One region of the Nocardiopsis sp. NPDC101807 genome, then DNA from elsewhere that is predicted to be linked to it. Evidence: predicted binding sites of a transcription regulator. Region 1 holds the regulator's gene; the other holds the start of a gene.

Evidence for each region. Region 1 encodes HrcA, which represses chaperone genes, less so after heat shock. Its sites were predicted from a motif close to TTGGCACTCTCNNNNNGAGAGTGCCAA; they were not measured.
Region 2: a site for HrcA is predicted at 3,096-3,122, ahead of groES (co-chaperone GroES). Genes of this name have one in related genera too.

Annotation. Positions count from the first base shown of each region.
Region 1 is NZ_JBIWMK010000001.1:935,666-941,314, reverse strand. Features, by position in the region: gene ACIRPH_RS04100 (DUF4870 domain-containing protein) at 1-99, opposite strand, end outside; gene ACIRPH_RS04095 (DUF4870 domain-containing protein) at 146-1,327, opposite strand; gene ACIRPH_RS04090 (DUF3097 domain-containing protein) at 1,496-2,368, opposite strand; gene hrcA (heat-inducible transcriptional repressor HrcA) at 2,544-3,557, shown strand; gene dnaJ (molecular chaperone DnaJ) at 3,562-4,701, shown strand; gene ACIRPH_RS04075 (16S rRNA (uracil(1498)-N(3))-methyltransferase) at 4,698-5,435, shown strand; gene ACIRPH_RS04070 (hypothetical protein) at 5,567-5,649, opposite strand, start outside.
Region 2 is NZ_JBIWMK010000004.1:94,562-100,210, reverse strand. Features, by position in the region: gene ACIRPH_RS13425 (sigma-70 family RNA polymerase sigma factor) at 87-728, opposite strand; gene groL (chaperonin GroEL) at 936-2,543, opposite strand; gene groES (co-chaperone GroES) at 2,658-2,969, opposite strand; gene ACIRPH_RS13410 (SAM-dependent methyltransferase) at 3,262-4,536, shown strand; gene ACIRPH_RS13405 (hypothetical protein) at 4,918-5,649, shown strand, end outside.

The DNA of each region.
Region 1 (5,649 bases):
GGGCGGGTAGCCGCCCGACCGGTGACCGGAGCCGTCGTCGCGGCCGGTCGGGTCTCCCTGGCCGTAGGGGTCCTCTGGCGGGTTGTTCGGGTACGACATGGTGTTCCTTCGGGTGGACTCGCTCGGACCGTGCTTCGGGACGGCCTCACTTCAGCAGGCGGATGCTGACCGGGTAGCGGTACCAGGTCCCCTTGTTGGCGCCGTTGGCGCCCATGACCCCGAACACGATCGACACGATCCAGACGACCGCGATGAGGAGGGATCCGATCCAGGACAGTCCTGGGAAGAAGATACCCAGACCGATGAAGACGACCCAGGCGAAGACGTACGGGATCAGCAGCGTGATCTGGAAGTTCGCCGCCTCCGAGGCGTGGTGCCGGACGAACGGCGACTGGTTGCGCTTGGCGAGGTAGACCGCGAGGGGCGGGATCCAGCCGAAGCAGGCGATCACGAAGCCCGAGAGGTGGGCGAGCATGGCCACCAGCGTGCTGTTGTCGGTCCCCTGGGCGGGCGGCTGCGGTCGGCCGTGGGCCGCCAGCGCCCCGGGGTACTGCGGCTGCTGGGGATGTCCGTAGGCCTGCGGATGCTGCGCGTGGTCGGACGGGGGTGCGTACCCCTGCGGGCCGCCGAACTGCTGGCCGTAGGGCTGCTGCGGCTGTGCCTGAGGCTGCTGCGCCTGGTGGGGATGTCCGTAGGTCTGCCGGCCCTGGTCGGGCTGTGGGACGTAGGGGGGCTGGCCGCCGGCCGGCTGTCCGTACGCGGGCTGTTCGCCGGAGGGCTGTCCGTACGGGGGCTGTGCCTGGTCGGGCTGCGGGGCGTAGGGGGACTGTCCGCCGGAGGGCTGTCCGTACCCGGGCTGGGGCTGCTGTCCGTACCCGGGGTGGGCCCCCGAGGGCAGGCCGTACGCGGGCACGCCGTAGGGCTGCTGGGGCTGGTACCCGTGGGCCTGGGGCCCGCCGCCGGGAGGCGCGAAATCGGGCTGCGCCTGGGGCCCGCCGTAGGGCTGCTGGGGCTGCTGTCCGTACGCGGGCTGTTCGCCGGAGGGCTGTCCGTACGGGGGCTGTGCCTGGTCGGGCTGCGGGGCGTAGGGGGACTGTCCGCCGGTCGGCTGTCCGTACCCGGGCTGGGGCTGCTGTCCGTACGCGGGCTGTTCGCCGGAGGGCTGTCCGTACGGGGGCTGTGCCTGGTCGGGCTGCGGGGCGTACGGGGACTGTCCGCCGGTCGGCTGTCCGTGGCCGTACTCCTGCTGTCCGCCGTCCGGCTGCCCGGGCTGCCGGTCCTGGTCGGGGTCCTCCGGGAACGGGGGGTTCGTCGGGGTCTCGCTCATGCTCTTCCTCAGCTCCGCTGATGAGTGGCGGTTCTCGTACTCTGGCTGCGTACCGACGACCGCGCAGGGCCGGAGGCGGGCGACCGGGGCGCCGGACACCGGGTGTCCGGACCGCGCCCTGGGCAGAATCCTAGGTCCTGGGGCCGTGCCGACGCGAAAACGGCCCGGTCACGGGCGGGCGCCCCTGCCTGGCGACGGGTCCCGGGGCTCGTCCGGGTGGGGCCCCGTGACGAAGTCGATGAGCTCCTCCACGCGTCCGAGCAGCGAGGGCTCCAGATCAGCGTAGGTACGGACCGATCCGAGGATCCTGCGCCACGCCTCACCGGTCTCCGACCGCCACCCGAGGGCCTCGACGACACCCTCCTTCCAGGGCCGCCCGCGCGGAACCTCGGGCCAGGCCCCGATCCCCACGGCGCCCGGCCGCACCGCCTGCCAGACGTCGACGTAGGGGTGGCCGGTGACCAGCACGTGCTCCCCGCGCACCCGCTCGGCGATCCGGCTCTCCTTGGACCCGGGGACCAGGTGGTCGACGAGGACCCCCAGGCGGCGGCCCGGGCCGGGGGAGAAGTCGGCCACGATCGAGGGCAGGTCGTCGACGCCCTCCAGGAACTCGACGGCGATCCCCTCGATGCGGAGGTCGTGGCCCCAGACCTTCTCCACGAGCTCGGCGTCGTGCGCGCCCTCCACGTAGATCCTGCTCCCGCGCGCCGTGCGCGCGGCGGCCCCGGGCACCGCCACCGAGCCGGACGCGCTCCGCAGGGGACCCCGCGGCGCGGGCGCGGGGCGCACCAGGGTCACGGGTCTCCCGTCGAGCAGGAAGGCGGCCGGGCCGAGGTCGAACACCCTGCGGCGCCCCGCACGGTCCTCCAGGGTCACGGTGGACCTGTCCCACGTCACGACCGCTCCGCAGAAGGCCTCGTCGGCGTCCTCCACGACCAGGTCCCGACTCAGGGCGACCTCGCGCACGGCCCCCTTGCGGGGCAGCCGCCAGTCTCCTGCGAGTACGTCGCGGCCGTAGCGGCCGGTTCCCTTGGTAGCCACGGTCGTGCAGTCTACTGGGGGAGGGTGTCGGTTCGTCCGCGCCGTGGCGCACGTCGCCGCGCCGGAGGGAAGATCCGGCGCCTCCGCCGGTGTTACTGCCGACGGGTACCCGTCCGGGTTTGCGGCCGGGCATAGAATTAGCACTGAGGACCCCGGAGTGCCAGGAGGTGGCGAGTTGCTGGACGAGCGCAAGCTCGCTGTCCTGCGAGCGGTCGTGGAGGACTTCGTCAACACGAACGAGCCCGTCGGCTCCAGGGCGCTGGCCGACCGGCACAGGCTCGGGGTCTCCCCCGCGACCATCCGCAACGACATGGTCGCGCTGGAGGAGGACGGGTACATCGCCCAGCCCCACACCAGCGCGGGACGCGTGCCCACGGACAAGGGATACCGGCTCTTCGTCGACCGGCTCTCCTCCGTCAAGCCCCTGTCGGCGCCGGAGCGCCGCGCCATCGAGTCCTTCCTCGCCGGAGCGGTGGACCTGGACGAGATCGTCGCGCGGACCGTGCGGCTCCTCGCCCAGCTCACCCGCCAGGTCGCGATCGTGCAGTACCCGTCGCTGACCCGTTCCTCGGTCCAGCACGTCGAGCTGGTCCCCCTGGGGGGCCAGCGGGTCATGATGGTCGTGATCACCGATACGGGCAGGGTCGAGCAGCGCGTCATCGACGGCCTCGGCGAGGTCAACGGGACCGCGGTCAACGACCTGCGCTCCATGCTCAACCGCGCCATCTCCGGTCTCCACCTCGGAGAGGTGCCCGACGCGGTGGAGGACCTGCCCGCGCAGGTCCCGCCCGAACACCGCCAGATGGCGGTGGCCGTCCTCTCCGTCCTGCTGGAGAGCCTCGTCGAACGGCACGAGGAGAAGATCGTCCTCGCGGGGACGGCCAACCTCGCCGCCGTGGACTTCGCCGCCAGCCTGCGGGACGTCCTGGAGGCGCTGGAAGAGAACATGGTCCTCATCCGTTTGCTAGGTGAGGCGAAGGACCCGTCAATGCTCACGGTGCGCATCGGCGCGGAGAACTTCCACGAGGGTCTCCGGTCCACCTCCATCGTCTCGGCCGACTACGGTGTGGGAAACCAGTCGCTCGCCAAGATCGGTGTCGTGGGGCCCACCCGGATGGACTATCCGGGAACAATGGGAGCGGTACGCGCCGTGGCTCGGTATGTCGGACAGATTTTGGCAGGACAGTAACTCAGTGGCCAGAGACTATTACCAGGTTCTCGGGGTGCGTCGCGACGCGTCCAAGGACGAGATCAAGAAGGCGTACCGGAGGCTCGCGCGCGAGCTCCATCCGGACATCAACCCCGACCCCGCGACCCAGGAGCGCTTCAAGGAGGTGACCCAGGCCTACGAGGTCCTCTCCGACGAGAACAAGCGCCGGATGTTCGACATGGGCCAGGACCCCTACGCTCCCGGCGGTGGCGGCGCGGGAGGCTTCGGCGGCGGGGGCGGGTTCGCCTTCGACGACATCATGAACGCCTTCTTCGGCGGCGGCCAGCCCGGCGGGCGCGGCCCCCGGGAGCGGGTCCGGCGCGGGCGCAGCATCAAGATCCGGGTCGAACTGGACCTGGTGGAGACCGCGTTCGGGGTCAGCAAGGAGATCACCTTCCCCACCGCGATCCTGTGTGAGACGTGCCAGGGCGAGGGGACCGCGGCCGGTTCGCACCGCACCACGTGCGAGATGTGCCACGGCCAGGGCGAGGTCTCCCAGGTGACGCGGTCCTTCCTGGGCCAGGTCATGACCTCCCGCCCCTGCCCGCAGTGCTCGGGCCAGGGCTCGGTCATCACCAACCCCTGCGGCGACTGCGCGGGGGAGGGCCGGGTGCGCGAGAAGGTCACCCGTACCGTCAAGATCCCGGCCGGCGTCGACGACGGCACCCGCATCCAGCTCGCCGGAGAGGGCGAGGTCGGCCCCAACGGCGGCCCGCGCGGCGACATCATCCTGGAGATCATCCAGCGTCCCCACCCGACCTTCGAGCGGCGCGGCGACGACCTGCACTGCACGGTGACCGTCCCCATGACGGCCGCCGCGCTGGGCGCGTCCTTCGCCTTCGACACCCTGGACGGGACCGAGAACATCGATCTGCGGCCGGGCACCAATTCCGGCCACGTCATCACCCTGTCCAACAAGGGCGTCACGCACCTGGACGGGGGAGGCAGGGGCGACCTGCGCATCCGCGTCGACGTGGAGACCCCGGCCAAGCTCGACGAGGAGCAGGAGAACCTGCTCCGCAAGTTCGCCGAGCTGCGCGGCGAGGACCAGTCCCCGGGGCGGTTCAGCCCCGGGCACGGCGGCCTCTTCGCCAAGCTCCGCGACGCCTTCGGCGCGAAGTGACACCCCCCGTCTTCCTGGTCGGGACCGCCGCCCTGGCGGCCGACCGGGTGACGGTGGGCGGCCCCGAGGGGCACCACGCCGCGGTCGTGCGGCGCATCAGGGAGGGCGAGACCGTCGACCTGTCCGACGGTCTCGGCCTGCGTGCCCGGTGCACGGTGTCCGCCGTGGGCAGGGACCACGTCGTCTGCACGGTGGTGGAGCGCCGGGAGGAACCCGCGCCGAGCCCCCGCCTGACCGTGGTCCAGGCGCTGCCCAAGGGCGACCGCGGCGAACTGGCCGTGGAGATGATGACCGAGGCCGGGGTGGACGCGATCGTGCCCTGGGCCGCGGAGCGGTCCGTCACCCGCTGGAAGGGCGACCGGGCGGCCAAGGCGCTGGCCAAGTGGCGCGCCACCGCGAGGGAGTCGGCCAAGCAGGCGCGGCGGGGGCGGCTGCCCCTGGTCGAGGACCTCGCGGACCGGTCCGCCGTGGCCGGGCTGCTGGCCGGGGCCGACCTGGGCGTGGTCCTGCACGAGGACGGGGCCGGGCGCCTGGCCGAACTGGACCTGCCCTCGGGCGACGGTCCGGGGGTCGTCGTGGTGGTCGGTCCCGAGGGCGGGTTCTCCGACGCCGAGCTGGACGCGTTCACCGAGGCGGGCGCCGTGCGGGCCCTGCTGGGACCGAGCGTGCTGCGCACCTCCACCGCGGGGGTCGCCGCCCTGGCGGTGCTCCAGGCGCGCACCGGGCGCTGGTAGCGGCCCGGGCAGGGGAACGGGAACCGTACCGGCCGGGGGTGGGCACACCGCCGACGCGACGACGGAGGCGGCCGGGGGATCCCTCCCCCGGCCGCCTCCGTCGTCGGACCCGGCACGACCGGGCCCGTGCGTCATTCCCCGGGCACGGCCCGGTTGCTGGTGGCGTCGCCGCCGGTGCCGCCGGAACCGCCGCCGGAGGTCTCCTCACCGCCGC
Region 2 (5,649 bases), on a different contig from region 1:
CCCCGCCGGGGCGGTAGCGGCAGCGGCCGTGGGCCCGTGGGCGGTCGGGGCACACGCGGCGCCCGGGACGGGGGCGTCCGCCGTGGTCAGGGGAGGAGGCGGTTCGCCACGGCCACCTGCCGAAGCCGAGCGATAGCTCGGTGCTGGGCGACCCGTACCGCGCCCGCCGACATTCCCAGTACATGTCCCGTCTCATCCGCTGTCAGTCCTGCGATCACCCTCATGACCAGGAGCTTGCGCTGCTGTTCCGGCAGCTCGTCGAGGAGCTCCCTGGCGCGCTGGGCCTCGATCACCCGCACCGCCGACTCCTCCGGCCCCGGGTCGTCGTCCGGCTGCTCGGGCACCGCGTCGGTGGGCACCGTCTCCACCCTGCCCGCGACGCGCAGGGTGTCGGCGACCTTGTGGGCGGCGATGCCGAACACGAAGGCCGCGAAGGGGCGGCCCCGGTCCTGGTAGCGCGGCACGGCCGAGAGCAGCGCGATGCACACTTCCTGCGCCACGTCGTCGGAGTAGTGGGCCAGGCCCGAGACCCGTGCGAGGCGTGCCTGGCAGTACCTGACCACCATGGGCCGGACCGCGCGCAACAGCGAGTCCATGGCCCCGTCGTCCCCCCGGACGGCGAGCGACCCCAGATGGTTCAACCCTGTGTCGCGGGCGGCGGAGTCCGCCTGCCCGTGTGTTCCTGGCCGCTGCGCGGTAGCGCCCCCCCGGGCGCCTGCATCCGTCACGTTAGGAATGATGCCCCCACTGCGGGACCCAACCGCTCCAATCGCCAACTACGGAATGGTCACGTTTTGGGAAAAACGTCCGAAAACGCCACACACTCCAGGGGGAAAAGAGGGGCGCACGTGGTAGTGCGCGGGGGCGGGACACCGACGTGTCCCGCCCCCGGGCCGGTTTCGCGCCCGACCCGTCACCGGGTCCGGCGCGAGGGGTCAGTGACCGTGGCCGTGGCCGTGGTCGTCCGCCTCCTCCTCGGGCTTGTCCGCCACCAGGACCTCGGTGGTCAGGAGCATGCCCGCGATGGACGCGGCGTTCTGGACGGCGGAGCGGGAGACCTTGACCGGGTCCAGGATGCCCTGGGCGGTCAGGTCGCCGTAGGTGCCCTTGGCGGCGTTGTAACCGTGGCCGACCTCCAGCTCGGAGATCCGGTGGGTCACGACGTAGCCCTCGGCGCCCGCGTTCTCCGCGATCCACCGGGCGGGCTCGACCAGGGCGCGGCGCACGATCGCCACACCGGTGGCCTCGTCGCCGGTCAGACCGAGGTCGTCCAGGGCGGACGCCGCGTGCACCAGGGAGGCCCCGCCGCCGGCGACGATGCCCTCCTCGATGGCCGCGCGGGTCGCCGAGATGGCGTCCTCCAGGCGGTGCTTCTTCTCCTTGAGCTCCACCTCGGTGGCGGCGCCGACGCGCAGGACGGACACGCCGCCCGCGAGCTTGGCCAGGCGCTCCTGGAGCTTCTCGCGGTCCCAGTCGGAGTCGCTCGCCTCGATCTCCTTGCGGATCTGGCGCACGCGGTCGTCGATCTCGGACTGCTCGCCCGCACCGTCGACGACGGTGGTGGCGTCCTTCGTGATGACGGTGCGGCGGGCGCTGCCCAGCGCGTCGAGCTCGGCGTTCTCCAGGGTCAGGCCGACCTCCTCGGCGATGACCTGGCCGCCGGTGAGGACGGCGATGTCCTGGAGCATGGCCTTGCGGCGCTCGCCGAAGCCGGGCGCCTTGACGGCGGCGACGTTGAGCGTGCCCCGGATCTTGTTGAGCACCAGGGCGCCCAGCGCGTCGCCGTCGATGTCCTCGGCGATGATCAGGAGCGGCTTCTTGCTCTGGACGACCTTCTCCAGCAGGGGCAGCAGCTCGTTGAGGCTGCTGATCTTCCCCTGGTTGATGAGGATGAGGGCGTCCTCCAGCACCGCCTCCTGGCGGTCGCCGTCGGTGACGAAGTAGGGCGAGACGTAGCCCTTGTCGAACTGGAGCCCCTCGGTGAAGTCGAGGTCCATCCCGAAGGTGGGGGCCTCCTCCACCGTGATGACGCCGTCCTTGCCGACCTTGTCGAACGCCTCGGCGATCAGGTCGCCGATCTGGGCGTCCTGGGCGGAGTTGGTCGCCACGTAGGCGATGTCCTCGCGCTCCTCGACGGGGCGGGCGCGCTCCAGGAGGATCTCGGAGACGCGGGCGGCCGCGGCGTCGATGCCCCTCTTGAGGGCGAGCGGGGAGGCGCCGGAGGTGACGCTGCGCAGACCCTCGCGGACCAGGGCCTGGGCCAGGACGGTCGCGGTGGTGGTGCCGTCGCCGGCGGCGTCGTTGGTCTTGGTGGCGACCTCCTTGACCAGCTGGGCGCCCAGGTTCTCGTACGGGTCGTCCAGCTCGATCTCACGGGCGACGGTCACGCCGTCGTTCGTGATGGTGGGGGCGCCGAACTTCTTGTCGATGACGACGTTGCGGCCGCGCGGGCCGAGCGTCACCTTGACGGCGTTGGCGAGGCGGTCGACGCCCCGCTCGAGGGCGCGGCGGGCGTCGTCCTCGAACTCCAGGATCTTCGGCATGTGGGTGCTTCCTCTTGAGGCTCGTATAAAACGAGCATCCCGCCCCGCCCGGCGTTATGCCGACCGGTGCGGGATGCCTGGCTCCGAGCCCGGCGGACCGGGCCCCGTCGAGACCTACTTCTCGACGACCGCGAGCAGGTCGCGGGCGGAGAGGACCAGGTACTCCTGGCCGTCGTACTTGACCTCGGTGCCGCCGTACTTGCTGTAGAGGACGACGTCGCCGACCTTCACGTCCAGCGGGATGCGCTTGTCGCCCTCGTCGTCCCAACGGCCGGGGCCCACGGCGAGGATCTCGCCCTCCTGGGGCTTCTCCTTGGCGGTGTCCGGGATGACCAGACCGGAAGCGGTGGTCTGCTCGGCCTCCAGCGTCCTGACCACGACGCGGTCCTCGAGCGGCTTCAGCACGGTCTTGGTGGCGGTCGACACGGTGTGACCTCCCCCTTCAAGGTTTCGGTGTACTGGCTCCGGCCCGCGCTGGCACGCGGACCGACTGCGAAAAAGGGGCGACAGAGGCGGCCTGTCGTCGCGGGTGCCAGACCGGCGTCGTCGCGATTAGCACTCTACCCCTGAGAGTGCCAGAATGGAAATGCGACCGTGACCCCCGCTCGGGGACTTCCGTGAGGAGCCGGGCATCCTGCCCCGCGCCCCGGGGCCCGTCGACGCGCGGGGGTCCGGGACCGCCGACACAGACCGCCCTTCGACGTCCGAGGTGAACCCCATGCGCGTGCCCGCCTTCGAGGCGCTGCTCTCCGACGCGGGCCGGGAGGTGCTGGCGGACGTCGACCCGGGGGGCGCGGTCCGGGACCAGCTCGGCACGGCGTCCCTGCTGCGGTCCGACCCGCGCGTGGCGGCCCTGGACCCGGACCTACCCGTCTCGGAGCTGGTCAACGCGCTCCTGACCCAGGTCTCCCTCCGCGAGCGCGGCCGGGCCAAGTTCGGCGACCGGGCGGAGCGGATGTTCTTCACCCCGAACGGCCTGGAGCAGTCCACCCGGCGCGTCGTGGCCGACTACCGGGCGGAGCGGACCGCGGCGGTCGCGGGGGCGGTGCCGGCGGGCGGCGCCGCGGGCGACCTGTGCTGCGGGATCGGCGCGGACCTGCTGGCGCTGGCCGGGCGCGGCGTCCCCGTGGAGGGCGTGGACTCCGACCCGCTGACGGTGGCGGTGGCCCGCGCCAACATCGGGGCCCTCGGGCTGTCGGACCTGGCGCGGGTCCGCGAGGGCGAGGTCGACGCGTCGGCGGTCGGCCGCTACCCGCTGCTGTTCTGCGACCCCGCCCGGCGCGGCGGGCGCGGCCGGGTGTTCGACCCGGCCGCCTACTCCCCCCCGTGGGACGTGGCGACGCGGCTGGCCGGGGCCGCGGAGGCCGCCTGTCTGAAGGCGGCGCCGGGCATCCCGCACGAGGCGCTGCCCGAGGACGCCTCCGCCGAGTGGATCTCGGTGGACGGGGAGCTCAAGGAGACGGCCCTGTGGTTCGGCGCCCTGGCGGAGGGCGCGGGGGCCCGGCGGCGCGCCACGGTCCTGCACGAGCGCGAGGGCCTGCTGGCCCGGGAGGGGGCGGCCGCGCACCTGGACGCCGACCCCGGGGCGGGTCCGGCGCCCGTGGCCCCGGCCCGGCGCTACCTGTACGACCCGGACCCGGCCGTGGTGCGGTCGCACCTGGTGGCGGAGGCGGCGGCGCGGGTGGACGGCGCGCTGCTGGACGAGCGGATCGCCTACTTCACCGCGGACACGGCGGCCGTGTCACCGCTGTGGCGGGTGCTGGAGGTGGTGGAGATGCTGCCGTTCTCCTTGAAGCGCCTGAGGTCTGCGGTGCGGGCGCTGGACGCCGGGACGGTAACGATCAAGAAACGCGGATCGGCGGTGGACACGGAGAAGCTGCGCCGCGATCTGCGGGCGTCGGGCCCGGAGTCGGTGACCGTGGTCCTCACCAGGATCGGCGACCGGCCCTTCTGCCTGCTGTGCCGCGAGGTCGGGACCCCCTCCCCGGGGTGATCCCCCGGCGGCGGCCCGTCGGCGCCCGGGCTCCCGGCACGCCCGGCGGCGGGCGCGCGGACCCCAGATCGTTACCTCTCTCACCCAGATCTTCCGCCGTCCCCTGGGGGCGCAGGGGCCCCGGTCGTTAAACTGGCGACCGCTGCAGTCCTTCCCTTCTCATGGATTCACCCGGAAGACTCGTGTGAGCGGCCCGCCCCGCGATGCGGTCGGATCTCGGGCCTTGCGCCGTACATATACGGACAGTCACACTCCAGTCACGATAGGGCGGTAACCGTCCGGGGGCGCCGCCCGCCCGGGGACCATCGAGAACCCGACCCGTCCGGAACCGTCCACTCCCCCGCATGGGTACGGGAGCGCCAGAACCAAAGGAGCACCTCGGTGGAACAGACCAACCACAACTTCCTCAACGGGGGAGGCCAGTCCGGTGTCTCCGACCGGATGCGTGACCTGCTCTCCCAGGCCGCCCAGGAGCACGTCTCCGAGCAGAAGTCGCAGGGCGCCGTCAGCGAGGAGATGCGCCAGCGCCTCGAGGGGATGGAGTGGCTGCTCCGCGAACTGCGCGAGCGCGAGCTCACCTCCCTCGCCGAGTCCGTCACCACGGTCAACGGGCGCATCGACGACTTCCTCGCCCGCCCGCCGGAATGGGCCGAGACCCTCGCCGAGCACATCGAGGTCGTCGGCCAGCAGGTCAAGCCGCTGTCGGACATGCCGTCCCTGAGGGCCGACACACAGCGCATCGCCGGACACCTGGACACCGTGCTCACCCGCCTCCAGCGGATGGCCGAGACCGGCGACCGGACGGCCGACCAGGTCACCGAGCTCGGTGAGCGCCTGAACGGGCTGAGCGAGACCGTGGGCGCCCGCCTGGACTCCCTCGACACCGCCCTCGCCGCGCTCACCGCCAAGGCCGAGGCCGTCGAGGCGTCGCTGTCCGCCCTCTCCGAGGTCTCCGGCGAGCGGCACGGGGCCGTCGTCACCGCTCTGGCCGAGAGCCGCACCGAGCTCTCCGACTCCCTGGCCGAGGGGCGCACCGAGCTGGCCGAGGCGCTGGCCGCCGGGCGGACCGAGATCACCGGCGCCGTCGAGGCCGGGCGCGAGAGCCTGGCGGGC